Regions from separate parts of the Mesorhizobium sp. M0136 genome, predicted to be linked through region 3. Evidence: predicted binding sites of a transcription regulator. Region 3 holds the regulator's gene; each other region holds the start of a gene.
The links. The regulator LexA, encoded in region 3, represses DNA repair genes until DNA is damaged. The targets are predictions, from matches to a motif close to TGTTCNNNNTGTGTTCNG.

Region 1 (9,760 bases), on a different contig from region 3:
GATGTTCCACAAGATGACGCGCGAGCAATGGAAAGAGGTCCTCGACACCAATCTTTCCGGCGTCTTCAACATGACGCATCCGTTGTGGGGTGGAATGCGCGACCGCAAGTTCGGCCGCATCATCACCATCTCCTCGATCAACGGCCAGAAAGGCCAGGTCGGCCAGGTCAATTATTCGGCTTCGAAGGCCGGCGACATCGGCTTCACCAAGGCACTGGCCCAGGAAGGCGCGCGCGCCGGCATCACAGTCAACGTCATCTGCCCCGGCTATATCGCCACCGAGATGGTCAAGGCGATGGACGAGAAGGTGCTCAACGAGCGTGTCATCCCGCACATCCCGGTCGGCCGTCTCGGCGAGCCGGAGGAGATCGCGCGCTGCGTCGTCTTCCTCGCGTCCGACGACGCCGGTTTCATCACCGGCTCGACCATATCAGCCAATGGCGGGCAGTACATCAGCTGAGGCTTGGGATGTCGCGGATGCCCCCGTACCGGCCCGACAGCAGGTACGGGCAGATAACCGGGCTGTCACGCGGCAAGCTTCAGCGCTGGGCTGGCTTCAGGCTGGGTTCGGGTAATTGAACCTGCCTCCCGCGCGGGTGCCGGCAGACGGGCAAGCGGCGCCCGACTGAGGCCCGACAGCTTCAATGCGATGCGGCGCTTCAGGAGTGGTGTGAGGTTCAGCACCGATAGTACGAGGTTGCGAACGAACCGCTTCACCGGACTGCGGGTAAGCGCCATGACGGTCATCATGCCAGCCAGGTCAAGCACCTCTTGGGCTGCCGGGCGTCGCAGCGTTTCATAGAGTTCGAGCTCCGCTTCGGGGCGCACGCCGTTCACCACGTCGCCAAGCAATTGGCCAAGCACGACCGCGTCGACGATGCCGGTATTCATGCCTTGCCCTCCCGCCGGACTGTGCACGTGCGCGGCATCGCCCATCAGGAACAACCGGCCCTTGCGGTATGACCGGACCAGGCGGTGATGCACGCGAAACCGCGAGCTCCACGACAGGTCGAGCACGCGGGTTCTTTCTTTGCTCGGTCCACGGCTGTCGAGCAGCACCTGTATGTCTGCGACTGCGGGTTTTTCCGGTGCATCGTCCATTGTCGCGACGACGCGGTACGATCCATCTGGGAGCGGCGCCACCACCACCAGTCCGGCTGGCGCAAAGAACAGCGACACTTCGGTTGGCCCAACCGGCCAGTCGAGACGAACGTCGGCGAGAACGAACGACGCCTCATAGGCCGCGCCGTCGAACTCGATGCTGGCCGAGTTGCGCACCAGGCTGTGCATGCCGTCGCCGCCAACGACGTAATGTGTCGATATGATCTTCTCGCGGCCGTTTTCGACCACCGTCACGCGCGCACCGTCAGTGTCCTGAACCACCGCTTTGGCCTCGACCATGCGGTGGATCACGCCGCCCAGGGCCGTAATCCGCTCAGCAAACACCTGCTCGGTGAGATTCTGAGGCAGCATCATCAGATAGGGATGCCTCGACGGAAGCTTTCCGAAATCGAGCTTGAGCAGTGTCCGGTTGCGGTCGCGGATGGCGAAATTATGCAGCTTCAGGGCAAGTTCGCTCAGCCGCTGCGTGACGCCCAGCGGCTCCAGCGCTTCCAGCGTATGAGCGTGGATGACGCCGGCCCGCGAGGTCTGAAGGCCCTCCCCAAGCCTGTCGATCAGAATATGGTCGACCCCGGCCTGGTGCAGCACGATGGACAGCGCCAAGCCGGTCGGGCCGGCGCCGATAATCAGGACTTCCGTTGCATCAGGCAACATTTTCGCTCTCCATTTATCAACACATGTTGACTTTCTAGCCGAAGCCATTGCATTTGTCAACAGCCGTTGGCATATGGATTTCATGAGCGAGAATCAGCAGAAGAAAACCAGCAAGTCGGACCGCACCCGCGCCCAGATCCTCGAAGCCGCGAGGCTGCTGTTCGCCAAGCACGGCTATGACGGCGCCTCCATCCGCGACGTCGCCGCCCATGCCTCGATCGATCCGGCCATGGTGATCCGCTATTTCCGCAGCAAGGACGAGCTATTCGCCAGAGCGGCGGTCGTCGACCTGAAATTGCCGGCACTGCGGGTGATCGATCGAACCGCCATCGGCAAGACACTGATCAGGCGATTTCTCGAAATCTGGGAATATCCGGCCAACGGTACCGGCATGGCAATTCTGCTGCGGTCGGCGACGTCGAACGAATTCGCCGCCGAAAAGTTGCGCGATGTATTTGCCAACCAGGTGAGGCCACTGGTTGCGGCGGTCGCTGATCCCGCCGATGCGGGCCGGCGGGCCGGGCTCATTTCCAGCCAGCTGCTGGGTTTGGCGATGTGCCGTTACCTGCTGCGCCTACCACCGGTCGTCGCCCTGTCTCACGACGAAATCATCCAGACCGTCGGCCCTACATTGCAGCGCTATGCCGTCGGAGAGGATGTGCCTTGAACAAGCCGTTCAGCGTGGGGCCGAGTCTGAGCCTCATGCGGCAAGTGCGCCGACCGATGGCCATGACGCCGGTGTGTGCCGAACCAGCACGCAAAGGTTAATGGCCGCTGCGCAGCCTGTGCAAAAACCGCCCGGCTGCCTGTGGATTCTCGGTGGAGAAGCTGTTCACAACACAACATGTTGCGGTGAACAAACCAAGAAACTTCGGCTATCTCTGATTCGTCGCCGATTCGTTCCGGCTTTGAGCGGAACGTTAACGACGAGAGCTGAAAACTCCCTCGAAATGATTAAGGCGCGTTAGGAAACATCAATAATTTCATAATGTTGTGCGAAGCAGATTGGCCACCCACGACCATTCACCGGCAAAGGTTAACCATGGTGCTCGCCTGGATGCCGCTTGCATGAATCGGGCCAGTTCCCGTGATTCAGCATGTGGTGAGGTATGCCGGCAGAAAACCCAGATGTAGCCGTGAACAAAACCTGAATCGGCGAGAGTCAGTGATTCGTCGCTGATTCGTTCCAGACTCGTTCCAACTGTTAATCGGGAACAGATTTTCTGGCTTTGAAGCGACCAATCGGCCTGCCCTCGGCACATTCCGCTTTCGCTTCGCGCCCGAAATCCCTATGTGTCGCCTGTCATACGCGGCCAATATGGGCGCGCTCCCGACAATGCGAGGCGGAGAGCCTTATTTCCAGGCCGATGAACATCCATCCGAAACACACTGAACCGCTGATCCTGACCGGCCGGGACGTGACGGCCGTGCTCGGCCCGACCAACACCGGCAAGACCCATCTCGCCATCGAACGCATGGTGGCGCATGAAAGCGGCGTCATCGGCCTGCCGCTCAGGCTGCTTGCCCGCGAGGTCTATGCGCGCGTCTGCGAGAAGGTCGGCGCCCATAAGGTTGCGCTCATCACCGGCGAGGAAAAGATCCAGCCGGCTGGCGCGAAATACTCGGTCTGCACGGTGGAAGCGATGCCGCGCGAGACCGACGCCGCCTTCGTTGCCATCGACGAGGTCCAGCTCGCCGGCGATCTCGAACGCGGCCACATCTTTACCGATCGCATCCTGCATCTGCGCGGCCGCCAGGAGACGCTGCTGCTTGGCGCGGCCACCATGCACGGCATCCTGCAGCGCCTGCTGCGGGGCGTGTCGGTGGTGACCCGGCCACGGCTGTCGCATCTTGCTTATGCCGGCTCGAAGAAGCTGACCCGCCTGCCGCGGCGCACCGCGATCGTCGCCTTCTCGGCCGACGAGGTCTATGCCATTGCCGAGCTGATCCGCCGCCAGCAAGGCGGTGCCGCCGTCGTGCTCGGCGCACTCAGCCCGCGCACCCGCAACGCCCAGGTGGCGCTGTTCCAGTCGGGTGACGTCGACTACCTCGTCGCAACCGACGCCATCGGCATGGGCCTCAACCTCGACCTCGACCACGTCGCCTTCGCCCAGAACCGTAAATTCGACGGCTACCAGTACCGCAACCTGACAGCGGCCGAGCTCGGCCAGATTGCCGGCCGCGCCGGCCGGCATCTGCGCGACGGCACCTTCGGCGTCACCGGCCAGGTCGATCCGCTGGATGAGGAACTGGTCAAGAAGATCGAGGCGCATGATTTCGACCCGGTGAAAGTGCTGCAGTGGCGCACCGCGCATTTCGATTTCGCCAACCTCGATGCGCTGAAGCGCTCGATCGAGACCAACGCCCCGGTCGAAGGCCTGACGCGCGCGCTGCCGGCCGTGGACGCGCAGGCGCTCGAGCATCTGTCGCGCGACGAGGATGTCCGGGCACTCACCACCGATGCCAGACGCGTGGCGCTGCTGTGGGAAGCCTGCGCGCTGCCCGACTACAGGAAGATCGCGCCGGCCCAGCACGCCGACTTGATCGCCTCTATTTACATGGACCTTGCCAGGCATGGCCATGTCGACGAGAACTACATGGCCGAGCAGGTGCGCCGTGCCGACTCCACCGAAGGCGACATCGACACGCTGTCGCACCGGATTGCCCAGATCCGCACATGGACCTTCGTTTCCAACCGACCCGGGTGGCTGGCCGATCGGGCACACTGGCAGGAAAAGACGCGCGAAATCGAAGACAGATTGTCGGATGCGCTGCATGAGCGGTTGACGAAACGTTTTGTAGACCGCAGGACTTCCGTCCTCATGCGGCGCCTTAGAGAAAACACGATGCCTGAAGCCGAAATCAGCCCAACCGGAACCGTCCTCGTCGAAGGCCATCATGTCGGCGAGCTGCAGGGTTTCCGCTTTACCGCCGACCAGAGCGCCGGCGGCGAGGATGCCAAGGCGGTGCGGGCGGCGGCGCAGAAGGCGCTTGCCGCCGAGTTCGAGGCGCGGGCCGAGCGCTTCGGCGCCTCTGCCAATGGCGACATCGCCCTGGGTTCGGATGGCACGCTGCGCTGGATCGGCGCGCCGATCGGCACGCTGGTCGCCGGCGAAGACGCTTTGAAGCCGCGTCTCGTCCTGCTGGCCGACGAGCAGCTCACCGGTCCGGCCCGCGACAAGGTTGCGGCGCGCGCCGAGCGCTTCGTCAATTTCCAGATCGAATCCCTGCTGAAGCCGCTGGTCGACCTCAAGAATGCCGAGCAGATCTCCGGCATCGGCCGCGGCATCGCTTTCCAGCTTGTCGAGCATTTCGGCCTCATCAATCGTCGCGACATCGCCGACGAGATGAAGTCGCTCGACCAGGAAGGCCGCGCGGCGCTTCGCCGCCTCGGCGTGCGCTTCGGCGCCTACCATGTCTTTGTGCCGGCACTGATCAAGCCGGCGCCGGCCGGGTTGATCACGCTGCTGTGGGCGCTGAGAAACGACGGCAAGGACAAGCCCGGCTTCGGCGATGTCGTTCACGCACTGGCCTCCGGCCGCACCTCGGTGGTCATCGATCCGACCTTCGACAAGACCTTCTACAAGCTTGCCGGCTACCGCAATCTCGGCCGGCGTGCTGTACGCGTCGATATTCTCGAGCGGCTGGCCGACCTGATCCGACCGGCGACCAACTGGAAGCCGGGCCTCGGGCCTCGCCCCGATGGCGCCTATGACGGCCAGTCCTTCATGGTGACGCCGCCGATGATGTCGATCCTCGGCGCGACCGCCGACGACATGGAAGAAATCCTGAAGGGGCTCGGCTATCGCGCCGATGCCAAACCGGCGGCCGAGGTCAAGGCGCGGCTCGAAGCACAGGACAATGCCGCGCGCGAAGCGGCCGCTGCAAAGCAGGCGGCTGAAGACGCAACACGAGTCGAGCAGGCGAGGATGGCGGAAGCATCTGCCGCGGCAGAGCTGCCGGCGGAGGCTTCGGAACCCGTGTCGAATGCGGCTCCCGTTGCGGAGGCGGCGGCCGAAGCTGTAACCGAAGCGACGGCAGAGCCTGTCGCGGAAGCTCCAGCCCCTGAAGCTGCGGCAGAAGTCACGCAAGAGATCCTGCCCACCGCCGAAGCGGTTGCAGAACCAGCGGCCGAGCCAAGGGCGGCGGAACTTGGGGCGGAAACTGAGGCTATGGCACCGGCAGAGCCGCCGATCTTCGAAACGACGGAAGCATCGCCGGCCGAACCTGCAGCGACGGCGGAAGCAGTCGCCGACGACGCTGCCCCGGAGGCGGAGGAGCCAAAACCTATCCTGTTGTGGCGGCAGGGTCGTTTCGACCAGCGCCCGCGTCATCGCCAGCATGACAACCGCCCCCGGGACAATCAACGGGGCGCTCGCGCGCGCAATGGTCAAGCTGCGCCGGACAGTCGCAGCGATGCGCCGGTAGATGCGGGCGGGCAACCGACACCAGGCGACCGGGCCGCCCGTCAGGGGCGCCACGACCCGCGTGACGGCGCCGGCAAACCGCGCTTCGATCGCAGCAAGTTCAAGCCTAAACCGCAAGGCGAGGCTGGAGAGCAGCGCGCCGGCAAGCCACAAGGCGACCGCCCCGACCGGCGCGAAAACCGGCCCGACTGGAAGGCTGGCCGGCAGGACGGCAAAGGCAGCGCCCAAGGCGCAAAGCCCGCCTTCCAGTCGAAACCGCGTGAGGAACGCCCGGTCCGCTTCGACCCGGACTCGCCCTTCGCCAAGCTCGCCGCGTTGCGCGACCAGCTGAAGAAGTAAGCTGCTCGTCCAATGGTCACTGATGCCCGCCAGCGCATCGACAAGTGGCTGTTCTTCTCGCGCGCGGTAAAATCGCGCACGCTGGCAGCCAAGCTGGTCGTCGCCGGACGCGTCCGCATCAATCGCGACAAAGCAGCGCAGGCCTCCGATGCGGTCCGGCCGGGCGACGTTTTGACCATCACGCTGGAGCGGCGGATCTTCGTCTGGAAAGTCCTTGGCACCGGCGTACGGCGTGGCCCGGCCGAAGAGGCCCGCCTGCTCTACGAGGACATGTCGCCGCCCGCCACGCCCAAGGGCGAGGCGCTTCCGGATGCGGTGCCGCCGTTGCGCGAGGCCGGCAGCGGTCGCCCGACGAAGAAGGAACGCCGCCAGACCGACCACCTGCTCGGCGACGATTGAGCAAGGTCGAACGCCCGCTTTGCCGGCCTTCCGGAATTCCATTCCGGAAACCGCGGCACCGCTGGCAGGGGCCGCCCTTGCCACCAGCGGACAAAGGCGTTACCTCACCAAAAAAGCCCAACAAAATGGGACGTCCCGGAGCCGACCAATGACCTATGTCGTGACCGACAATTGCATAAAATGCAAATACATGGACTGCATCGAGGTCTGTCCGGTCGACTGCTTCTACGAAGGTGAGAACATGCTCGTCATCCACCCGGACGAGTGCATCGATTGCGGCGTCTGCGAACCGGAATGCCCGGCCGACGCGATCAAGCCCGATACCGAACCGGGCCTCGACAAATGGCTGCAGATCAACACCGAATATGCCGAGAAATGGCCCAACATCACCGCCAAGAAGGAGCCGCCGGCCGACGCTAAAACTTTCGATGGCGAAACTGGCAAGTTCGAGAAATATTTCTCCCCCGAGCCCGGCGAAGGCGACTGACGAGCCGGCCAGCTGCGGCGGCCTGACGCCGCTTAACAGACGTGATACATTAACTGCCTTGACAGGCGGCGACGGCGCGTGGCCTTCGCGCGTGCAGCAAAACCTTGATTCTTCCGACTTTTTGTGTTACATCAGCCAAACATGCCGGTGACACAACGTCGATTTATGGCGCAAACGCCCCAAATCACTGAAAGGTGAATTTCTCAATCCGGACCAGAGCGATCTGGGGCAGGCGGTCGCAATGTTGCGATTTGCCGGTCCTGGCCTTTCCGGTGAGTTCATCGTTGTGTGGCTAAGGACCGGTCACCCCGGTCGCACGAGTTCGGGCCGGCACGATGCCGGTACCACAACAAGGAGTTCAGGGCGTAATGGCAACGATCACCCCGCAGAAGAAGTCCACCGCAGCGCGCCACGGTTTCAAGACCGGCGAGTACATCGTCTATCCGGCGCATGGTGTCGGCCAGATCGTCTCGATCGATGAGCAGGAAGTCGCGGGCCACAAGCTGGAGCTGTTCGTCATCGACTTCCAGAAGGACAAGATGCGCCTCAAGGTGCCGGTCGCCAAGGCGACCTCGATCGGCATGCGCAAGCTGTCGGAAGAGGATTATGTCGAGCGCGCGCTGAAGGTCGTGCAGGGCCGCGCCCGCGTCAAGCGCACCATGTGGTCGCGCCGCGCCCAGGAATATGATGCCAAGATCAACTCCGGCGATCTGATCTCGATCTCGGAAGTGGTGCGTGACCTCTATCGCGCCGACAACCAGCCGGAGCAGTCCTATTCCGAGCGCCAGCTCTACGAGGCGGCCCTCGACCGCATGGCCCGCGAGATCGCGGCCGTCAACCGCATGTCGGAGACCGAAGCGGTTCGCCTCATCGAGGTGAACCTCAACAAGGGCCCCAAGCGCGGCGCCAAGGCAGACAACGAGGAAGCCGAGCAGGAAGAGGCTGCCTGAGCTTTTCGCCTTCGAATCAGAAAAACCCGGCCTCGCGCCGGGTTTTTTGTTTTGGCTGACCGGTAATGGCCATTCTAGCTCTTGCCGCCGCCTTCCCTTTCCGCCTCCTGCTTCAGCGTGGCGATGAACCGCTTGGTCCGCTGGCGCTCGGGGTTGCTGAACAGTACCGCGGCCGGCCCTTGTTCGACGATGTTGCCGGCATCGAGGAACACCACTTCCCGCGCGATCTTCGAGGCGAGCCGCAGATCATGCGTCGCCATCACCATTGTCGTGCCCTCGCTGGCGAGCTTGCCGAGCACGTCGACCACCTCCTGCGCCAGTTCCGGATCAAGTGCAGAGGTCGGCTCGTCGCAGAGCAGGACTTTCGGCGAAGGCGCCAGAGCCCGGGCAATCGCCACGCGCTGCTGCTGGCCGCCTGACAGCGTCGCCGGCCAGGCATCGGCCTTGTGCGCCATGCCGACCTTTTCGAGCAGGGCCAGCGCCCGTCCGCGCGCTCTTTCCTTGGGCCATTTCAGCACCGTCACCAGCCCCTCCATGATGTTCTCGATCGCAGTGCGATGCGGAAACAACTGGAAATTCTGGAACACCATGCCGGTCTGCAGCCGCAGTCGCTGGATATCCCTGGTCGAGACCCTGCCGCCGGGGTGGAATTCAAGTGCATCGTCGCCGATCCGTACCGTGCCTGAAGTCGGCAGCTCGAGCAGGTTGATGCAGCGCAAAAGCGTGCTCTTCCCTCCGCCCGACGGCCCGACAAGCGCCGTGACGCTGCCTTCCTCGATGGTGACGGTCACGCCCTTCAGCACCAAATTGTCGCCGAAACGCTTTTCGATGTTGGTGAGGCCGATCATGCGCGCGCCTCCAGGAAGCCGCCATAACGGTTGAGCCGCGTTTCCAGCCGCGCTTGCAAGGCCGACAGCACGGAGCTCATCACCAGATAGAGCGCCGCTGCTTCGACATAGAGGATCAGCGGCTCATAGGTGGTGGCGACGATGCGCTGCGCCGCCTGGAACATCTCCGGCACGGTGATAGCGGCGGCGAGCGAAGTGTCCTTGACCAGCGAGATGAAGGTGTTGGACAGCGGCGGCACGGCGACGCGCCCCGCCTGTGGAAGAATGGTGCGCCGCATTGCCTGGGCCCAGGTCATGCCGATCGAATAGGCCGCTTCCCACTGGCCCTTGGGCACCGAACCGATGACGGCGCGGATGATTTCCGACGAATATGCGCCGATGTTCAAGGTAAAGCCGATCAGTGCTGCCGGAAAGGCGTCGAGCAGGATGCCGACCGATGGCAGGCCGTAGAAGATGAGGAACAGTTGCACGAGAAGCGGCGTGCCGCGGAATATCCAGACGTAGAAGCGGACCACGGCGACCAGCGGTTTGGGA
Region 2 (9,760 bases), on a different contig from region 3:
CTCCAGAATGGTCACCTTGACCTTCGGGAACAGCTGGCGATGCACATGCACCGAGGTCAGCCGCGAAAAATAGCTCTTCTCCAGCCCCTCGATGCGTACCGGCACGACCATCGAGCCGGTCTTGTCGGCCACCATGGCGGCACCGTCATAGACCTTCATGAGGCCGCCCGTCACTGTGATGCGGCCTTCCGGGAAGATGACGAGTGGATCGCCGCCTTGCACGATCTTGATAAGCGTGCGGGTCGACATCGGCTTGGCCGGATTGAGCGGCAGGGCGCGGGCAAGTTTCATAAACGGCTTCATCCACCAGGCTTGGGCGATGGTGTAGTCGATGGCAAACACCGGCTCCTCATCCGTCAGCGTCAGAGCCAGCGGACCGTCGAGGAAGCTGACATGATTGAGCGCCAGGATTGGTGCCGGGCCCGCCGCCTTGAGGTTCTCCAGCCCCTCCACCTCCAGACGATGGAAGGCTCGGAACAGGATGGAAACGAAGTCGCGGAAGGCATTTGTCGGCAGGTATCTCAGCATCAGCCAGGCGGCGACTACGTTGAGTGCGGGAGGCCGAACAGGATCCCTCCAGTGGAGACGCCGGCTGCCTGAATCGCGGCGACGACTATGCCACCTAACGTCATGAAGCCTGCATTGACGATGCTCACGGCGGCGACGACGCGAGCGCGGCGCGTTTCGGGCGCCCAGGCTTGCACTGCGGCGAAGGTCGGCACCACAAGAAAGGCGCTGGCAATAGCCATTCCCGCAAGGTCGATCGCAACATGGACCGTGTTTGGCCGGGCGAAGAATGTTGCGAGCGTTTCGGCCCTGAGCGAGGGCTGCGTGCTCCAGATGGTCCAGGCCAGGTCCAAGCCGAACAGCGCCATCAACGCCGTGCCAACCGGGGCCGGCAAGAGCACGATGCGGCCCTGCGACATCCATGCGGCTATAGCAGAGCCAATGGCGATCGAGACGGCGAACACCGCGAGATAGGCGGTGACAGCGATCTCTCCGCCACCGAGCGAATCCTTCACCAACGTAGGCAGGATCGAAAGGACGATGGCCCCGATCAGCCAGAACCACGACGTCATCAGTCCGGCGCGCCAGATCCGCTTGTCGGCACGCAGGCCGTTCAGCTGTCGCCACGTCGAGCGAAAGATGTTTTTGTCGATGACTAGGCCGGGAGCCGCAAGACCGGTCGACGGGATGTAGCGGCTGACAAGCCAACAGGCGACGGCAAGGATCATCATGATCGGCCCGAACACCGAGACGCCTATGCCATCGGCCGAGACGACGCCTCCGGCGATAGTGCCGCCGAGGATGGCGGCGAAGGTTGCCGATTCGATCCAGGCATTGGCGCGAGGCAATTCCTTGCGCTCGAGATGATCCGGCAGGATGCCGTACTTGATCGGTCCGAACAGTGCCGAGATGACGCCGAACATGAGCAACGCGATCATCAGCACCGGGATCGACGCCAGCGCGATTCCAACGACAGCGACAGCCGCAGCGGCGATCTCGGCGAATTTCAGCCGACGGGCGATTAGGGCCTTGTCGAACCGGTCGGCGATCTCGCCACCAAGGGCGGACAAGAGCAGGAAGGGAGCCATGAATACCGCTCCCGCCAGCGTGACCAGTGATGCCGCCTTGTCGGCCGCCAGGGTGAACAGAATAAGGAACACCAGCGTGTTTTTGAGGAAATTGTCGTTGAAGGCGGACAGGAACTGCGTCCAGAAGAGAGGCGCAAAGCGCCGTGACCTCATCAAATGACTGTTCGTGTCGTCGTTCGAGGCGATTTCCATTGCGGCGGCTTCCTTTGGGCAAGACCGTTGAAGATCGAGGTCGTATCGATCAGCGGTCTTGCACGGTTTGAGCTTTTGTAGTGGCAACCCGGTTACACTTCGTTACTGCGGCTCCCACCCATCAGCCACTTTGGGTTTGGATCTTCCAGCCGGTTCATGAAGCGGCTTGCCTCTCCCGCGTCTCGCATTCTTGGCGATGGTGATCGAGGTATGCACGAGCCTGGTCGCGGCCATCGGAACCCCTTGGCGACAAAGCTTGCTCCATGAAATTGATGCCGCCCTCATTATCGGAGCGGCGATAGGGAAATTGGCATGGTGAATGTCTGCAGGCGCTTGGACCCTTGGGAGGCATAGCTGTTGGATGTCATGGATATTGTCTTTTGGTTTCAGGGTGAGGTTGCGCCGGCGTTGGTCTGTTTCCAGCCCGGATACCCGCCACCCTCTCCGAGCGGATCGCAGAACGGCGCCGCCAATCTGAGCACTGCCATATCCGCCTAATTTTCCACTGCCGAACGGACGATGAAACGCGCAAGCGAGTTTCCGGATCGGAAGGCATGCGTTGGGTTGCCCACACGATGCAGAGGCGCTGCTATGTTGGCGCGACACGCTCGACGGCAGGTGCGGACGGCACAAGAATTTTCGAGAGGCCCGTGGTGACTGGAGATTGCGCTGGTCAGTATCAGGGGCGCCGGCAGCACCTGCAAGGGCAACGTCATACCGGAGAATGGAGGTTGCGCTGGGAGGCTGTTGCTTCGGCTACCAACTCAAGGTGATTGTCTGCGAGAGTTCGGCGATGTCGCCATAGATCATCGAACCTGGGACGAGAAAACATTTATCACCGAGGACTTCGAAGACTGAGCTCGACGCGGTGCAAACCGGCAGGTTCTTCGAATTGGCGTACGTGCCCAGGGTCGCGGTTTCGACCTTACGGTCCTTGGCTTCGGCACAGCCGACACTGTTCGCGAGGATTGCGATGGCAATGAGAGTCCTCTTGCTCATATTTTGCCCCTGGAGCCAGCACTTGTCGGGTAAGTCGCGCGATGCATCAAAGTAGCACCGGCCCACGATCGGCTTCATCCATCGATTGGAGGAAGCGGGCTCATCCATACTTAGCGATATCTTGAGTGAGGCGCCGAGCGGCCTAGCTGTGCGATTGGCCCACGCTGCACGGTGGCGGAACAAATCATGATCATTCTCATTGTGGTGATCATCAAGGGAGATTGAGCATGGTCGACCGGTACAACCCAAAAGTCGAGGCGTCGGCAAATGTCGAAAAGGACCCGGAAGATTGGGTCAGCGGAGATGATCCAATGACCCCCGCACAAGCGTCCTATTTGAAAACTCTGGCCGAACAGGCCGACGAGCCTGACGCCTATGCTGACGGCCTTAGCAAGGCGGAAGCTTCTAAACGCATTGATGCGCTGCGGGAGAAGTTAGGCCTGTAGCGTCCTCTCGTGGCTTTTCCTCTCCAGAGAAGGACAGCCGATCGGCTCGGATTGGGACAGTTTTGCCGGTTGTGACCCGCGCAATTAATTTTTCTGAATTCCGCGCGTTGCTGCTGGACTCGGGATCGAGACGACAAGCGGCGGATGGGAGCGGCTTCTAGCCTAGCAGCCCGGCAAGACCTCGCGCCCACCAGTCCAATTCTGCTGTCGAAACAGATCAGGACGTCCCGATGAGGGCGATGGTCACCAGAGACACAAAAAGGACAAGGGCGATTGCAGCGCCCCAGAGGAGAACTTTTTCGGTGCCGCGTTGCTCTTCCTCGCGAGATATGTCTTTCGCCATTGCATGCATCCTTTGCGAAGGTCGACGACTTAGCAACGTGCCGCGCCAAGGCTGAGTTCCGGCAACTATCTTGCCCCTTCGGCGCTGACAGTAAGTTCTCGGAATCAAGCGTCGTGTTGTCCAACCGTCGGTTGGTGGACGTATTGCAGCCGATGCTTCTAAAATCCCTGTGATCCGCGCGCACAGGGCATGCCCGACCCCGAGCCCCGCCCGGTGCTATAGCGCTTGATCGGCCCCGCCGCATCAAACTGTGCGGCGGGCTTTTTTTACTCATGCGATGGAAAGGTCTGCCTTGGCAGCAAACTTTTTCCCTTATATTTTTTGCTGCCGGATCGGATAGCTTCGATCGGCCTGCGTCGTTCTTTTCCTCCGGCGACGCGGGCTCGCCGTCCTCGCTACCGGTTGAGCAGCCACAGAACAAACGAAAGCACGATGCTGATAAGAATCCCGGTGCCGATCGGAGCATAAAACGTGAAGTTCTCACGTTGGATCACGATGTCACCGGGCAATCTGCCCAGACCGACCCGCGACAACCAGGGCCACAACAGGCCTATGGCAACTACGATCGAACCAACGACAATGAGAGTTCTGGTCATGGGGGATCCGGCCGGGAATATAGTGAGTCCCTTGGCTGGGCTCATTTTCATTGCTGTTTTGCAGTCGTTGCGCCTCAATTTCTTTTGGTTTTTTCTTGTCAATCTTCGCCGTCTCATTGTCGGCATCGACGACTGCGCGAAGCAATTCGTCCATCTTGGCGTGCAGAGCCTGAGTATCGCGGTGCTCGGCGAGCTGGATGAACAGCGTCATAGCCCAGATCGCCAGTGTGGCAACACCATGACTGTCAAAGCCATTTTGGCCTGGGCACGGCCTGCACTGCTTCAGATGTTCGGAGGCGTCCATGTCTCATCACCAATGCGTCCGAATGCCGTTCTCCTCGTTGACAGTCGCCGAGAATACACCAGTTTGATCTGAGACAGGTCGCAGGTTGGCGCCTGCAAGCACCTGAAGCCAGCGACTATTTTGATGAAAAACGGTCGAGGACAACTCCGGATGGAGGCGTGCTGTCGCAGCGACCAAATTGCAATGTCGCCGGGCCTCGCCAGAGCGTGTCCATCCTTCTCCGGCTCGCGCGTTGGAGGATGGCAGATCGCCGGCTCTATCCTGGTGGCGAGCAGCAGACGTTCGCAATGGCCGGGCGCTCACAGTTTCACCCAGCTGCTGGTGATGAATGAGGTGAGGCCTGCCGCGCCTCGTTGTGGGTCGGCTGGAGGATGTGCTCGCCAGAGCAGGCTTGACAGTTCTGCTGGAGGGGGCGGGTTTGTCCGCCTCTGTTCGCGGGTATGTGCTCGAAGGTCAGATTGTTCGAGCTCATCGATGACCGGGTCGTTGTTCGCCTGCCTGGTACATGATTTCGGGACAATCTGGGGGCAGGCGTTCAAGGCAGACGTGAGTTCTCGTGGCCGAAGATGGCGGCGGCGGCCGACATTGGCTGTTCAATCTGTTCCGATGGATGCAAATCGGTCGGGTGACGGTTGAACCAATGACGCTGGAGATCACAGTCGGACCGCCGCGCCTGGCGATTAACCAGGGACGCAGCTTCCTTGTCACCGAACCGGATGGCCAGATCGCCTGGCCCACTTATAATGGCTTATATGCGTCTGACACACGCCTGATATCCAGCTGGCAGATCTTTGCCAATGGGCAAGCATGGGACCTCCTCAATTCCGGAAACATCGCCTACTTCGCCGCCAAGATCTATCTGGTCAATCAGGGGTTCGCGACGGAAACGAACCATGTGCCAGCAGGCAGCCTGGGGCTGGTAATCGGCCGCGCCTTGGATGGGGGGCTGCATGAGGATCTTGAACTCGTAAACCACGGGCAAATGTCAGTGCGCTTCAATTTGGAAGTTGCCATGCGCAGCGACTTTGCCGATCTTTTCGAAGTCAAGGCCGACGCGATCGTCCGCCGCGGACGTATTACCACGGAATGGCTGTCCAGAGCGGCGAGCCTTCGTACCTCCTACGTGAATCGAGACTTCAAGCGAGACGTCATTGTCAAGGTCCGCCGGATGGCCTCAAAGCCCGTCTATGCCAATGGCCGGATCAGCTTCGATATCAAGCTCGAACCGGGCGCGAAATGGCATGCTTGCCTTCTCTATGACTTTGGCAATGGCGAGACAATCTATCGCGCGCCCCGAGTCTGCATTGACAAATGCCTCGAGTCGAAAACTGCAAAACGCCTCGCCGGATGGCAACGCAGCGCCTTGAAGTTCAACTGTTCCAATGGCGAATTTCACCGCTTCTACCATCAGGCGGTCGAAGACATGGCCGCGCTGCGGCTGCCGATCGAAGGAACGGACGAACTGGAATACGTGCCAGCCGCCGGACTGCCCTGGTTCATAAGCCTGTTCGGTCGCGACAGCCTGATAGTCTCTCTGCAGAATGGCTTGATCTACCCAGATTTTTCGCGCGGCGCCTTGGACGTTTTGGGGCGATTTCAGGCCACCGAACGCGACGACTACCGCGATGCGGAACCGGGAAAGATAATGCATGAGCTTCGCACCGGCGAACTCGCCCATTTCAATTTGATCCCCCATACGCCGTATTACGGCACGGCCGATGCTACGCCTCTGTATCTTATCGTGCTCCACAACACTTGGCGTTGCACCGGCGACCCGAGCCTGCTCGAACGACACATCGCAACGGCCGAGAAGTGCCTGGATTGGATTGACCAGTATGGGGACCGTGACGGCGACGGTTTCCAGGAATACGAAACCCGCTCGGCTGCGGGGTACGAGAACCAGAGCTGGAAAGACGCCGGTGACGCTTTGGTTTATCCCGATGGCACCCTGGTGAAGGGACCCAAGGCGCTGTGCGAATTGCAAGGCTATGTCTATGATGCTTGGCAGCGCATGGCTGAAATCTTCGATGCCAGAGGCGATGGCGATCGTGCCGGGCAGCTTCGCCTCAAAGCCAAGTGCTTGTTCGATCGATTCAACCAGGTCTTCTGGGACGAGGCATCCGGTTTCTATGCATTCGCGTTGGATGGCGACAAGAAGCCGGTGCTGAGCGTGGCTTCCAACCCCGGTCACTGTCTTTGGTCGGGAATTGTCCCACCCGACCGAGCCGCCAGGGTGGTGCATCGGCTGATGAGGACGGATATGTGGAGCGGTTGGGGAATACGGACACTTTCAGCCGATCACCCGGCCTACAATCCACACTCCTATCAACGCGGCTCCGTCTGGCCGCATGACAACGGGCTGATCGCGCTCGGCTTCCGGCGCTATGGCTTTTTTGCGGAAGCATGTCGCCTTTCTCGCGACGTGAGCAGCGCCGCAATCTACTTCATGCAACATCGCATGCCAGAGCTGTTCGCCGGGTTGCCGCGAACACCTACGACCTTCCCCGTGCAATATAAGGGAGCGAACGTTCCGCAGGCATGGGCGGCCGGATCCTGTTTTTCGCTTCTGCAGGCGATCATCGGCTTTCAGCCCGACGCTCCAGATGGCAAGCTGTACATCGATCCCAGGCTGCCCGACTGGATAGACGAACTCACCCTGAACGACTTGCGCCTGGGCAAAGATCGCCTCGAACTCCATTTCTGGCGCGAGGGCGCCGAGACCCGTTGGCAAGTGAGCGACGGCGATCCTTCACTGGTGGAAGCGCGAAGTTGTGCCACCGGCCCGAACTTGCGCTTGGCCTGCTTATGAGGTTTGCTCCGGCGGAACCATCTGCCTACTTTCAGGTCCTACGTGTAGAGGGCCGCGCGTCTGCTCAAGAAGAGCAACATGAACCCGGACCAGATCGCTGCCCCGCCGTTTTGCGTTGAAGGTTGCGATGGTGGTCATTCGTCGCCCAAGCCGATCCGCTCGATTTTGCAACTCCGCCGGTTGCCGTGACAAAGCTCCCTTTCCCCCGGCTTGGAAGTGCTTAGCTGTCGTCCTTATAGGACTTGGCGGCTTCATCGATCTTACGCCAATCGTTTCCGTGGCGCCGTACAAGCTCTCGCGCCTGGGCTGGCGACAAACTTTGCGTTTCGACGATGTGGTTAACTTCCGTCTCCTCGCCTTTCAGGGGACGCGAACGAGGGCTCGTTGGCCGTCTGGCCGTTGGGTTTTTTGCATCTCGTCTGGGCATGAGTGGACCTCTCCTGGAGCAGAGTAAACGGTCCGGCGCGGCGAAGGTTTCGCCACGCCAGGGCGTTGAGCAGTTTCACCGATCGCCTCATTGGCTTCCCCTTGCGGCTCTGACCGAACGTCCTGGTGTTTTCGGACCCAAATGACCTGCACCGCGTTCTTTGGGAGCAGTGTTGTGCTTCGCAATCTGATGGAAAAATCCGACGTCTCTGCTGCACCGCAGACAGCTACTGGTGCCGAAGCGCGCTTTCCGTACGATCGCGCGGCGGTTGAGCGGTTTCGACAGACATTCCCGCGCGCCAGGTGGAGTGACGAGCGCAAAAGCTGGTTCGTGCCGGGAAAGACTGCAGCGCGGCGGATCCAGCGCTGGCTTGCGCAAGAGGCGGACCTACGAGCAGCACATGATGACAGCAAGGGACGGGATGCCTTCGCCTTCGATCCCCTGTCGAGCCGGTATCTGGAAATCGCGGACGACCTGCGCATCCGCACGCCATATTCGCGGACGGTCCTCGAGGAACTGCGAGCCGTTCCATGGGCGAGCTGGGACGACGAACTGCGGGCCTGGAGGGTGCCTTTCCGTTCTTACGAGGAGTTGAGGCGCCATTGGCCAAGCATCGAAAGGGCGGCAGGCCGCGCAGAACCGGAGGAGAGGAAACGGCGACGGGAAGCGTCCAAAGACTCCGAGGAATATAAAGCCGCTAGATTGCAGTATGCCGAACGCAGGCGACGTCGCTATCCATTGCCTGCTGACGATTTACCCCGGCTTGGCCTTACGACCGTGGCGACGGAGCAATACGGCATCGTCGTCTTCACCGAGATTTCGGGTGAACTCGTCGACGCCTCGGAGTTAGCAGCGTTCTATCCGCATTTGATCGAGGCGAAGGTCGACCATGTCTGGGGCAGATGGCGTCCGGCCACGTTGGCTGAATTGATTAGAACATGGCCCGCTCGGCGTGCTGCCGGGTTAGCGGAACGGCAACGAGGCTGGTGGCAGCCAACGCTGCCCGAGCTCAGGATCGCTCGCCAAAAAGCTCGAAGCCTGGCGCGAAGAAGGGCAAAGCTTGTGTCATCGTTTTAGCCTTTCAGGCTCGGCGCTTCCAGCGTCTGTCCGGTTGCCATTGTGATTGAAATGTCCCCCGATCGGAGCCTCCCATGTGCAACGATAGCAAACAACATATGGCCTGGCTGAATATTACCGGATGATAGCGCCGCTGGCCTTGATATCCCGAGCCTGAAAACGAATTTGACTTGCGCTTAGGCGCACGACACCCTCATTGACGAGCCGGCTCCAATAACCAGCGTTGCAGGTAAAGCCCTCGAGCGGCTTTTATGACGTTGGAAGCCGGACCTAACGGTGGGCCGGTGTTCAACTTCCGCTCCGAGGGAGCCGTCACTTTGGGAACAGCAGGCGATACCTGTTTCTGGCGTCGGCGTTCCTCGAACTTGCCGGAGCCACGTGCCTGAACGCGAACCAGCCATTTTATGGCCATCGCCGGACCGAGAGGAAGTCCGTCGCTTCGCTAACACGTGGTTGGGCGGGCGCGCCAAGGTCATCGCTGAAATGTTAAAACCATTTCTGTAGAATTGACGCACACAAGGCCGATCCGAGGCCAACTGGGAGTGCATACCCCAGCTGGAATTGTGCGGAAAGATTGCGGAGGGAACAAACTCACTGTGCGCATTGACTGCGGCGGGGTGATTACTGTCGACAAGTCGGCGATCACTCGGCTGAGAAAGCATCGCCGGACTTCAACGGGTTAACGCTCCGGCGAGACAACAGCCGGTGTCGGCGCGGGGCATCCCGCTCGACGGGAACTTTCTCTGCAGCGAGCGGTTGGTCGCCGGTCAGACGCGATGGGCGCGCCGGCTCGTATCCATTATGGAGATCACATGTTCGTCCCGCCACCGATGCCCGCAAAAAGTCTGCTTCGGTGCGTCGCGACGGAACTGGACGACATGGGTGCGGTGGAGTAAGCGCCCTCCGCTGGCTTAACAACCGGTCGGTGACGGCGCCACGGCCACATCGACAAGAACCGCAACGGCAATAAAG
Region 3 (9,760 bases):
CGAGGCTTACAAGCGCGACGAGATCGCGGCGGCCAAGGCACGCGTGCCATTGGCCGAGATCAAGGCACGGGCGACGGATGCCGACGCGCCGCGCGGATTTCTTTCCGCCCTTGAAGCAACGCGCAAATCCGGCGGGTTTGCGCTGATTGCCGAAATCAAGAAAGCTAGCCCATCCAAAGGCCTGATCCGCGCCGATTTCGATCCGCCGGCGCTGGCCAGGGCCTATGCGAAAGCCGGTGCCGCCTGCCTTTCGGTGCTGACCGACACACCCTCTTTCCAAGGCGCGCCCGAATTCCTCACCGCTGCGCGCGCTGCCGTCGAGTTGCCTACCTTACGCAAGGATTTCCTGTTCGACCCCTATCAGGTCTACGAGGCCAGGGCATGGGGCGCCGATGCCATCCTGATCATTATGGCCAGCGTCGACGACGCGTTGGCAAGAGAACTCGAAGCGACAGCTTTCGGGCTCGGCATGGACGCGCTGGTCGAAGTGCATGATGAGGCGGAAATGGAACGTGCGCTGCGGCTGTCGTCGCGGCTGATCGGCATCAACAATCGCAATCTCCGGACTTTCGAAACCAGCCTCGAGACCTCGGAACGGCTGGTACCGATGGTGCCGGGCGGCCGCCTTCTAGTCAGTGAGAGCGGAATCTTTTCGCATGACGATTGCCGCCGGCTGGAGCGGAGCGGCATCGCTACTTTCCTGGTCGGCGAGAGCCTGATGCGTCAACAGGACGTGGCTGCGGCAACGCGCCTGCTGTTGACGGGCAAGGCGCCGGCAGAGGCGGTCTGAGATGGCGGCCGCCCTCACCCATCTTGGCGCGCAGGGCGAAGCCAACATGGTCGATGTCGGCGACAAGGCTGAGACGGTGCGCACGGCAGTCGCGGAAGGTTTTGTCGCGATGCGGCCCGAGACGCTGGACGTGATCCTCGCCGGCGACGCCAAGAAGGGCGACGTGCTGGGCACCGCGCGCATTGCCGGCATCATGGCGGCCAAGAAGACGCATGAGCTGATCCCGCTTTGCCATCCGCTGCTGCTGACTAGGATATCTGTCGATATCGAGCCGGACGTCGCACTGCCCGGCCTGAAGGTGACGGCATTGACCCGCGTCACTGGCAAGACCGGCGTTGAAATGGAGGCCTTGAGTGCCGTCTCGGTCGCTTGCCTGACCATCTACGACATGGCCAAGGCGGTCGACCGCGCCATGGTCATCTCCGGCATCAGGCTGGTTGAAAAGACCGGCGGTAAATCCGGCGACTACAAGATCACCGGGGCCACCGAGGCAGGCCGCTAATGGCGCTGGTCCCAGTTGCCGAGGCGCTCGAGCGCCTGCTGGACGGAGCAGTTGCGCTGCCGGGCGAACGTGTCGCGCTGCTGGATGCCGCCGACCGCGTGCTGGCGGAGCCGGTTGTGGCGCTCCGCACCCAGCCGCCGTTCAACGCCTCCGCCATGGACGGCTATGCCGTGCGGGCGGCTGACATCGCGTCCCTACCCGCAAGGCTTTCGGTGATCGGCATAGCGCCGGCCGGACGCGGCTTTGCCGGAACGGTGCAGCAGCGGCAGGCCGTGCGCATCTTTACCGGCGCGCCGCTTCCCGAAGGCACCGACACTATCGTCATCCAGGAGAACGTCCGCGACCTCGGCGGCGGCAGCGTCGAAGTGACAGAGCCGACGGTGCAGGGGCGCAACATCCGCCGCCTTGGGCTCGATTTCGCCAAGGGCGATGTCCTGCTGCCCAAAGGCCGCCTGCTCGATTCGGCCGCCTTGTCGCTGGCGGCATCGGCCAATCACCCCGAGGTCGGCGTGGTCAAACGGCCGCTGGTCGCCATCATCGCCACCGGCGACGAATTGCTGCCGCCGGGCAGCGAGCTTGGCCCCGACCAGATCATCTCCTCTAACGCCTATGGTGTCGCTGCCGCCGCACAGTCGGTCGGTGCGCGGGCGCTCGACCTCGGTATCGCGCCGGACCGCAGGGAGGCGATCGCGGCATTGGTTGAAAAGGCCGTGAAGGCTGGCGCGAACGTCATCGTCACGCTGGGCGGTGCCTCGGTCGGCGACCACGACTTCGTCCATGACGTGCTGATCGGGCAAGGCATGACGCTCGATTTCTGGAAGATCGCCATGCGACCGGGCAAGCCGCTGATGTTCGGGCGGCTGGGCGACATTCGCTGCATCGGCCTGCCCGGCAACCCCGTGGCGAGCCTGGTCTGCGCTCAGCTCTTCCTGAAGCCGCTGCTGGCGCGGCTCGGCGGCCGCGCCTTTCAGCAGGATATCCGTCGGGCACGGCTCGGTGCTGCCATGCCGGCCAACGATCTCAGGCAAGATTATGTGCGGGCTGTTGTCACAGACGACGCTGGTGCGCTCGTGGCGACGCCGTTCGGCATCCAGGACTCCTCGATGCTGAAAATGCTGGCCGATGCCAACGGGCTGATCGTCCGCGCGCCGTTCGCGCCTGCTGCGGCGGCGGGCTCCCCCTGCGACGTGCTGATGCTACGCTGAACCTGCCTCACTCCGAGATCAAGGTCCGGGTCAGCGGATGGTCTGGATCGGCCAAACCGTCGATGATGTTGAAATGATGCCGGTCGGGCTCGACTACGGAGCTGGTCGCGGCACCCAGGCCGATCCAGATGTTGGCCAGCAACGCGCTCTGGCGCAGGAATTCGGCGCGCTCGCCGCCGCCGGCCCAGCAGGTCAGGCGGGCCTTTTCCATCGGGCGCAGCAGCACCGGACTTTCGGCCTGCGCCTCGGCCTCATCGATCGCCAGCGTCTCGTTCATGCCGGTGCGCATGATCGGGCGCAAATCATGCACCCCCGAGATCGACACCACGTGACGAACGCGCCGGACCACTTCGGGCGCCAGCGGCGTCGTCCTGGTAACCATCCGGCTAACAAGATGGCCGCCGGCCGAGTGCCCGGTCAGCATCAGCGGCCCTGCGACCATCGCCGCCGCCTTGCCTATCGCCGCGCCGACTTCCTTGACGATGCCGCCAATGCGTATCTGCGGACAGAGCGTGTAGGACGGCATGGCAACTGCATAGCCGCGATCAACAGCGCCCGCGGCAAGATGTGACCAGAAACTCTTGTCGAATGCCATCCAGTAGCCGCCATGGACGAACACCACGACCCCCTTCGGCTTGGTGGCCGGCAGGAAAAGATCGAGCCGGTTGCGCGGGTTATCGCCATAGGCCAGGTCGAGCCGCGCCCTGCCCTCGGTCGAAAGCGCCTCGCGGAAAACCTGCGCGGGCTCGACCCAGGCCGCCGGCCAGCGATCGCTGCCGGCTATGTTGGCGCCGTTGGCATAGGCGTTGTCCCAATCGGCAATGTGACGTTCGAACACCCTGCGCCCTCCCTGGCAATTATGGCCTTGCAACCTGGCCGCGAGCATCGCGCGGCGCGTCGTCGCCAGCCTCACGATTCCAGCTCTCGCATCGATCTCAAGTGACAGCCGCCTTGATGGCGAAGCGCGCATCCTTCCACGCACCGGTGCACAGGATGTCCTCAAGCACTTCGACGGCCTGCCAGACATCGGCATAGCCGACATAGAGCGGGGTGAAGCCGAAGCGCATGGTCGATGGCGCGCGAAAATCGCCGATCACACCACGTTCGATCAGCGCGCGCATGATCTGGTAGCCATGCTCATGCATGAATGAAATCTGGCTGCCGCGTTTTTCCCCGTCGCGCGTGCTTTCGAGCGTGAGACCGTAAGTGCCGCACTTTGCCTCGACAAGCTCGATGAACAGATCGGCCAGTGCGATGCTCTTCTTGCGCACCGCCGTCATGTCGACATCGTCCCAGATGTCGAGCGCGCCCTTCAGCGTGCGCATCGAGAGTATCGGCTGGGTGCTGCACAGAAACCGGCGGATGCCGGTGCCGGCCGCATAGCCTGGCTCGAAGGCGAAGGGCCGTGCATGGCCCCACCAGCCGGTGAGCGGCTGCTGGATGTCGGAAAGATGCCGCTCAGCCGCATAGATGAAGGCAGGCGCGCCCGGGCCGCCATTCAGATATTTGTAGGTGCAGCCAACGGCAAAATCGGCGTTGGCTTTGTCGAGCTCGACTGGCATCGCGCCAGCGGTGTGGCAGAGATCCCAGACGATCATCGCCCCGGCTTCCTGGGCCCTGCGCGTCAGAGCCGGCATGTCGCGCAGTTCGCCCGATTTGTAGTTGACGTGGTTGACCAGCACCACGGCGGTGCGATCGTCGATCAGCTCCTCGATGGTCGGCGCGTCGACCCCCGAGAGGCGCAGCAGCGCATCTTTTCGCGTCGAAACCACACCCTCAGCCATGTAGAGGTCTGTCGGAAAACTATCGCCCTCGGCGACGATGGCCTGCCGCTCCGGTCGCATGGCCATGGCCGCGTGCAGCAGCTTGTAGATGTTGACCGACGTCGTGTCGCAGACCACCGTCTGGCCGACCGCGGCACCGATCAGGCGCCCGAGCTGGTCGCCAAGTTCAAGCGGCATGTTGAACCAGCGGGCCGTGTTCCATGCGCGGATGAGATCATGCGACCATTCTTCGGTCGCGGCCTTGCGCAATTCATCGAAGGCGGCACGTGAAGCAGCTCCTAGCGAATTGCCGTCGAGATAGATCACTCCTTGCGGCAAGACAAAGCGGTCGCGCATCGCGCGCAGCGGATCCGCGGCATCCATCGCCTTTACGGCCACGAGATCGGGAATTCCCGTCATGATTTGCCTGCTCCCTCAAAAAATCCAACGCAACGCCGGACACGCATCAACTGTTCTTCCATTACCGGATAGCGCGTAGCAAGGCTCCACCGGCGAGAAGCAGCCTGACCAGGCGGTGGAAACCTGGAGTTAGCCCGAGGTTGGCGTTTTGAGTTCGTTTCGTTCACGGTGCATTGACCAAACCGCACAGTCGATACGGGTTCAATTCCGTGCCCTTTGCCGACCGACGGCCGATGCCAGTGCCGCCTTCAAGGAGGCCAGAACGGCGCAAACGAAAGCAGAATCAAGGGGATGAGGCTCGCGGCGGTGAAAATACGGTACGCCGGTAGGGGACGTCGTTTGTTTCCCGAGCCTTAACGCATTCATTAAACTTTAAACAGTTGCGGAACACAACTGGAACAGATAGTGTCTGTTCTGGGTTTGTTTTCTGATTCTGTTGGGGGTCGCTATGCTGACACGCAAACAACACGAACTGCTTATGTTCATCCACGAAAGGTTGAAGGAAAGCGGTATCCCACCTTCCTTCGACGAGATGAAGGAAGCGCTCGACCTGGCTTCCAAATCCGGAATCCACCGACTGATTACGGCGCTGGAGGAGCGCGGCTTCATTCGCCGTTTGCCCAACCGGGCCCGTGCGCTGGAGGTACTACGCCTGCCTGACTCGATCGCCCCCGGCCTCAATGCGGCACGCAAGTTCTCGCCGAGTGTCATCCAGGGCAGTCTTGGGCAAGGTGCCCCTCGGCAGGGCAAGCCCACATCGTCGCGCGTCCCTGCAGCCGGCAATGACGACGATGTCGTCGCCGCCGTTTCGATCCCGGTAATGGGCCGCATCGCCGCTGGTGTGCCGATCGATGCTATCCAGCACCAGACGCATTCGATTTCGGTGCCGCCGGATATGATCATGGGCGGCGAGCATTATGCGCTCGAGGTCAAAGGCGATTCGATGATCGAGGCTGGCATTTTCGACGGCGACACGGTGATCATCCGCAACGCCGATACGGCGAGCCCCGGTGAGATCGTGGTGGCCCTGGTCGACGAGGAGGAAGCGACGCTGAAGCGGTTCCGCCGCAAGGGCGCCTCGATCGCCCTGGAGGCCGCCAATCCGGCCTACGAGACGCGCATCTTCGGACCAGACAGGGTCAAGGTGCAGGGCAAGCTCGTTGGGCTGATCCGCCGCTACTGAGTTGCGCCCTTGGTGCTGGCTTTTGGATTGTCGGCCCTGCGGTATGGCGGCAGGCCGCGCGCCGCGCGTGAAAATTTCCGCTGCACGTGCCAGGGCCGGTATGATTTTTCGACGGCGAAGCGGATTTCGGCGCGTGTTGCCGCTTGTGGATCGAAATAGACGGCCGCACTTCCCGCGCGCGCCAGTTGCCGTTTGGTGACGACGAGGACCAGCCGGTCGTAGTAGCAGGGATTATGGGCGGTGGCGTCGTCGATGACGATCAAGCTGGCGAAGGCGCAGGCTGGCCGTGCGGTATCGCGGTCCTTGGCTTGCGCAATGCGCCGGATGGATGCCTGGCGAGGCAGAGACCGTCCGTGCAAATGAACGGCATGCCCGGCGGTAGGTCGGCCGGATCGGCAATGTCGAATTGCGGATCGTTCTTTCCAGGTGTTTCCGGCGCGACGATAGCCTCTGATGTGAGCGCGCGTTTCCAGTTGTCGATGGTGAACTCATTCGGGCGTGCCCGGTTGACCGCGAGCTCACCGCTGCCGATCGGCAGCGCGACCAGCCGTGCGTCCTCCGAGATCAATACGTCGGGTACGCGCGTCTGGGTTGTCGTTAGCAAGCCGGCGAGCGCAAAAGGAAGTGCCGCGAGCCGCAACCAGGTCGTCGCCATGCTGGCAATGACAAGGGCGATCGTCACCAAAAGGACGGATCTCAGCGAAATCAGCCCAACCGCATCGATTGGCGAGCGCTCGGAGATCCACCCGGACAGGGCGATCATCGCCGTCAGCCCCTTGCCCATCACGTAGAGGAAAGGCCCATCCGCGCCGAACGGCATCGCCAGCGCGCTGAGCACGGCAAAGGGCATGACGACCAGCGAGACGATAGGCATGATGGCCAGATTGGCGAACAGGCTGAGCGGCGCTACGCGCTGGAAATGCCATATGGCGAAAAGCGCCGTGGCGCTCCCTGCAATGATCGAGGTCATCGCCAGGCCGCCCATGCCCAGCAGGACCTTTCGCGTGGCCAAGCGTAGCGGCGACCGCCGGGGCGGCGGCGTGGTGGCCCTGCCGGCGCGGTAATCGGACCAGCCGGCATAGGCGCCGACAAGGGCCGCCGTCGCGGCGAAGGACATCTGGAAACTCGGACCGACCACCTCGTGCGGCGACACCACGATGACCGCGATTGCCGAGATCGCCAGATTGCGCATGGTGAGCGCGGCCCGGTCGAACAGCACGGCGATGAGCATCACCGCCAGCATGATGAAGCTGCGTTCGGCCGCCACCACAATGCCGGAAAAGACGAGGTACGCCGCAATCGAAAAAAGCGCGGCGGCTGCGGCATATTTCTTGACCGGCCGTCGCGATGAGAAGTCGGGAAACAGCGCAAAGGCGCCGCGCAGCAGCGCCATGATGGTGCCGGCGACCAACGCCATATGCAGCCCCGAGATGGAGATGATGTGGTAGATGCCTGTACGTCGCATCGCTTCGTTGATCTCCTCGGGAATGCCGGCGCGCACGCCAACGATCAGCGCAGCAGCAATCTCGCCCTCGGCGCCGCCGATGCGGCTGCGGATATGGTCGGCGATGGATTCGCGCGCGTCTTCGATCGCGGAAGAAAGCCGCGCGGCAAGCGGCATGCTGCCCGAAGCCACGACTTTCGGATTGCCGAGAAAGAAGCCGCTGCCGCCGATGCCGGCGAAATAGCTGTCGAAGGAGAAATCATAGCTGTCGGGCCGCACCGGGCCGGTCGGCGGCAGCAACCGCACATAGCCGGCGATCTCGGAACCAGCGGCCAGCTCAGCCGGTATCTTCATCGCCGAAATGCGGACCCGTTCCGGCATGTAGCGCAGCGTCGGCCTGGCGGTTGAGATCACATCGATCGTCAGCCTGATGCGGCCGCTAGCCATGGGTTCGTACGATACGACGCGACCCGTCAGCCGCGTCGAGATTTCAGAACCGAGCACATGCGTCCCGACACGCCAGGTCTCGAACTTGGCGGCAAGCACGCCAAGCGCGCAGAACAACGCCACCATGAAGCACAGGCGGGCTCTGGGCCAAGAGCGCGACAGGACGGCACAAAGCGCCGCGAGGAGCACGAGTGCGATCGGCTGTGGAAAGGCCGGCTCCACCGACAGCGCGAAATATACGACCACCCCGCATGCGAGGAATACCGGCACCAGCAGGAAGGCGATGCCACGGTCGAGTTCCAGGCCGGCCGCCGAGGTTACGCTGTTGCGGATACGGGACGGTGACGGGAGGCGGAAACGACGGCGTAGGCGCACGATGGGCTGGCCCGCGGGCACGAGAACCGTTGCTGGGTCGCTGGCCGGCAGCGACGGCGCATCAAAGCGCGGAGCGGGCAGCAATGCCGGTGCCGGCAGGACAGGCAGGGGAGCGGCAAACAGCAAGCGTTCGCTGACGCCGCTGCCAGCGTCCTCGCCCTCGCCCTCACCACGGCCTCGCACAGCCATCGGGTCTGCCCCTTGCGCCCTCGACCTCCTATGCTACATGAACGCGCAACGCGCGAAAGTCCGCAAACCCACTTCCTTCGTCCGCCTGAGAGTTCCATGCCCGATAAGGTCGTCACCCGTTTTGCCCCCTCGCCCACCGGTTATCTGCATATTGGCGGCGCGCGCACGGCGCTGTTCAACTGGCTGTATGCCAAGCACACAGGCGGCACGATGCTGCTGCGCATCGAAGACACCGACCGCGAGCGCTCCACCGATGCGGCAACCGCAGCCATTCTCGACGGGCTTTCCTGGCTTGGCCTGACATGGGACGGTGAGCCGGTGTCGCAGTTCGAGCGTGCGCCGCGCCATCGCGAGGTGGCCGAGGAGCTCGTTCGCATGGGCAAGGCCTATTACTGTTATGCGACGCCTGCCGAGCTGGAAGCAATGCGCGAGAGCGCACGGGCCAAGGGGCTGCCTCCCCGCTATGACGGACGCTGGCGCGACCGCGACCCGTCGGAGGCGCCGCCCGGCGCCAAGGGGGCGATCCGCATCAAGGCGCCGACAGACGGCGAGACGGTGGTACATGACCGCGTCCAGGGCGACGTGCGTTTTCCCAACAAGGATCTCGACGATTTCATTATTCTGCGCTCGGACGGCAATCCGACCTACATGCATGCCGTCGTCGTCGACGATCACGACATGGGCATCACCCACATCATCCGCGGCGACGATCATTTGACCAACGCCGCACGCCAGACCGTAATCTACCAGGCCATGGGCTGGGAGGTGCCGTCGATGTCGCATATCCCGCTGATCCACGGTGCCGACGGCGCCAAGCTGTCGAAGCGGCACGGTGCGCTTGGCGTCGAGGCCTATCGCGCCATGGGCTACCTGCCGGAGGCGCTGCTCAACTATCTGGCGAGGCTTGGCTGGAGCCACGGCGACGATGAGATCATGTCGATTGCCGACATGATCGCATGGTTCGACATTGGCGATGTCAACAAGGGCGCCGCCCGTTTCGACTTCGCCAAACTCGAGGCGCTCAACGGCGTGCATATGCGCCGGATGAACGACGCGGCGCTGCTCGACATCTTCATCGCCACTCTGCCCTATCTCGAAGGCGGCCCGGCAATCGCCGCCCGCCTCGACGACAGACGCAAGGCGCAACTGCTTGCCGCTTTGCCCGGCCTGAAGGAGCGCGCCAAGACGCTGGTCGAACTTGTTGAAGGGGCTGCATTCCTGTTCGTCGAGCGGCCGCTGCCGGTCGACGAGAAGGCGGCGGCGCTGCTCAGCGGTGAGGCGCGCGCGATCCTGCGGGGCGCTCATGCGGCACTGGCCACGGTTTCGGACTGGTCTGCCGCCTCGGCTGAAGCCGCGATCCGCGACTACGCGCAGGCCGGCGGCCATAAACTCGGCGCCGTGGCCCAACCTTTGCGCGCCGCGCTCACCGGCAAAAGTACCTC

Region 1: a site for LexA is predicted at 2,959-2,976, ahead of NKJ35_RS28855 (helicase-related protein). Genes of this name have one in related genera too.
Region 2: a site for LexA is predicted at 2,962-2,979, ahead of NKJ35_RS15590 (DUF3072 domain-containing protein). Genes of this name have one in related genera too.

What each region holds. Positions count from the first base shown of each region.
Region 1 covers NZ_JAMYTP010000038.1:21,738-31,497, forward strand. The annotation lists gene phbB (acetoacetyl-CoA reductase) at 1-460, shown strand, start outside; gene NKJ35_RS28845 (FAD-dependent monooxygenase) at 526-1,776, opposite strand; gene NKJ35_RS28850 (TetR/AcrR family transcriptional regulator) at 1,712-2,443, shown strand; gene NKJ35_RS28855 (helicase-related protein) at 3,144-6,542, shown strand; gene NKJ35_RS28860 (RNA-binding S4 domain-containing protein) at 6,555-6,941, shown strand; gene fdxA (ferredoxin FdxA) at 7,090-7,428, shown strand; gene NKJ35_RS28870 (CarD family transcriptional regulator) at 7,797-8,378, shown strand; gene NKJ35_RS28875 (amino acid ABC transporter ATP-binding protein) at 8,453-9,226, opposite strand; gene NKJ35_RS28880 (ABC transporter permease subunit) at 9,223-9,760, opposite strand, start outside.
Region 2 covers NZ_JAMYTP010000011.1:118,466-128,225, reverse strand. The annotation lists partial or broken gene NKJ35_RS15600 (acyl-[ACP]--phospholipid O-acyltransferase) at 1-1,748, opposite strand, end outside; gene NKJ35_RS15595 (hypothetical protein) at 2,544-2,786, opposite strand; gene NKJ35_RS15590 (DUF3072 domain-containing protein) at 3,014-3,232, shown strand; gene NKJ35_RS15585 (hypothetical protein) at 3,450-3,575, opposite strand; gene NKJ35_RS15580 (DUF2905 domain-containing protein) at 3,971-4,171, opposite strand; gene NKJ35_RS15575 (low affinity iron permease family protein) at 4,074-4,475, opposite strand; gene NKJ35_RS15570 (amylo-alpha-1,6-glucosidase) at 5,032-7,284, shown strand; gene NKJ35_RS15565 (hypothetical protein) at 7,901-8,788, shown strand.
Region 3 covers NZ_JAMYTP010000004.1:128,537-138,296, reverse strand. The annotation lists gene trpC (indole-3-glycerol phosphate synthase TrpC) at 1-790, shown strand, start outside; gene moaC (cyclic pyranopterin monophosphate synthase MoaC) at 792-1,292, shown strand; gene NKJ35_RS06140 (molybdopterin molybdotransferase MoeA) at 1,292-2,497, shown strand; gene NKJ35_RS06135 (hormone-sensitive lipase) at 2,505-3,335, opposite strand; gene kynU (kynureninase) at 3,433-4,680, opposite strand; gene lexA (transcriptional repressor LexA) at 5,129-5,863, shown strand; partial or broken gene NKJ35_RS06120 (ComEC/Rec2 family competence protein) at 5,857-8,318, opposite strand; gene gltX (glutamate--tRNA ligase) at 8,415-9,760, shown strand, end outside.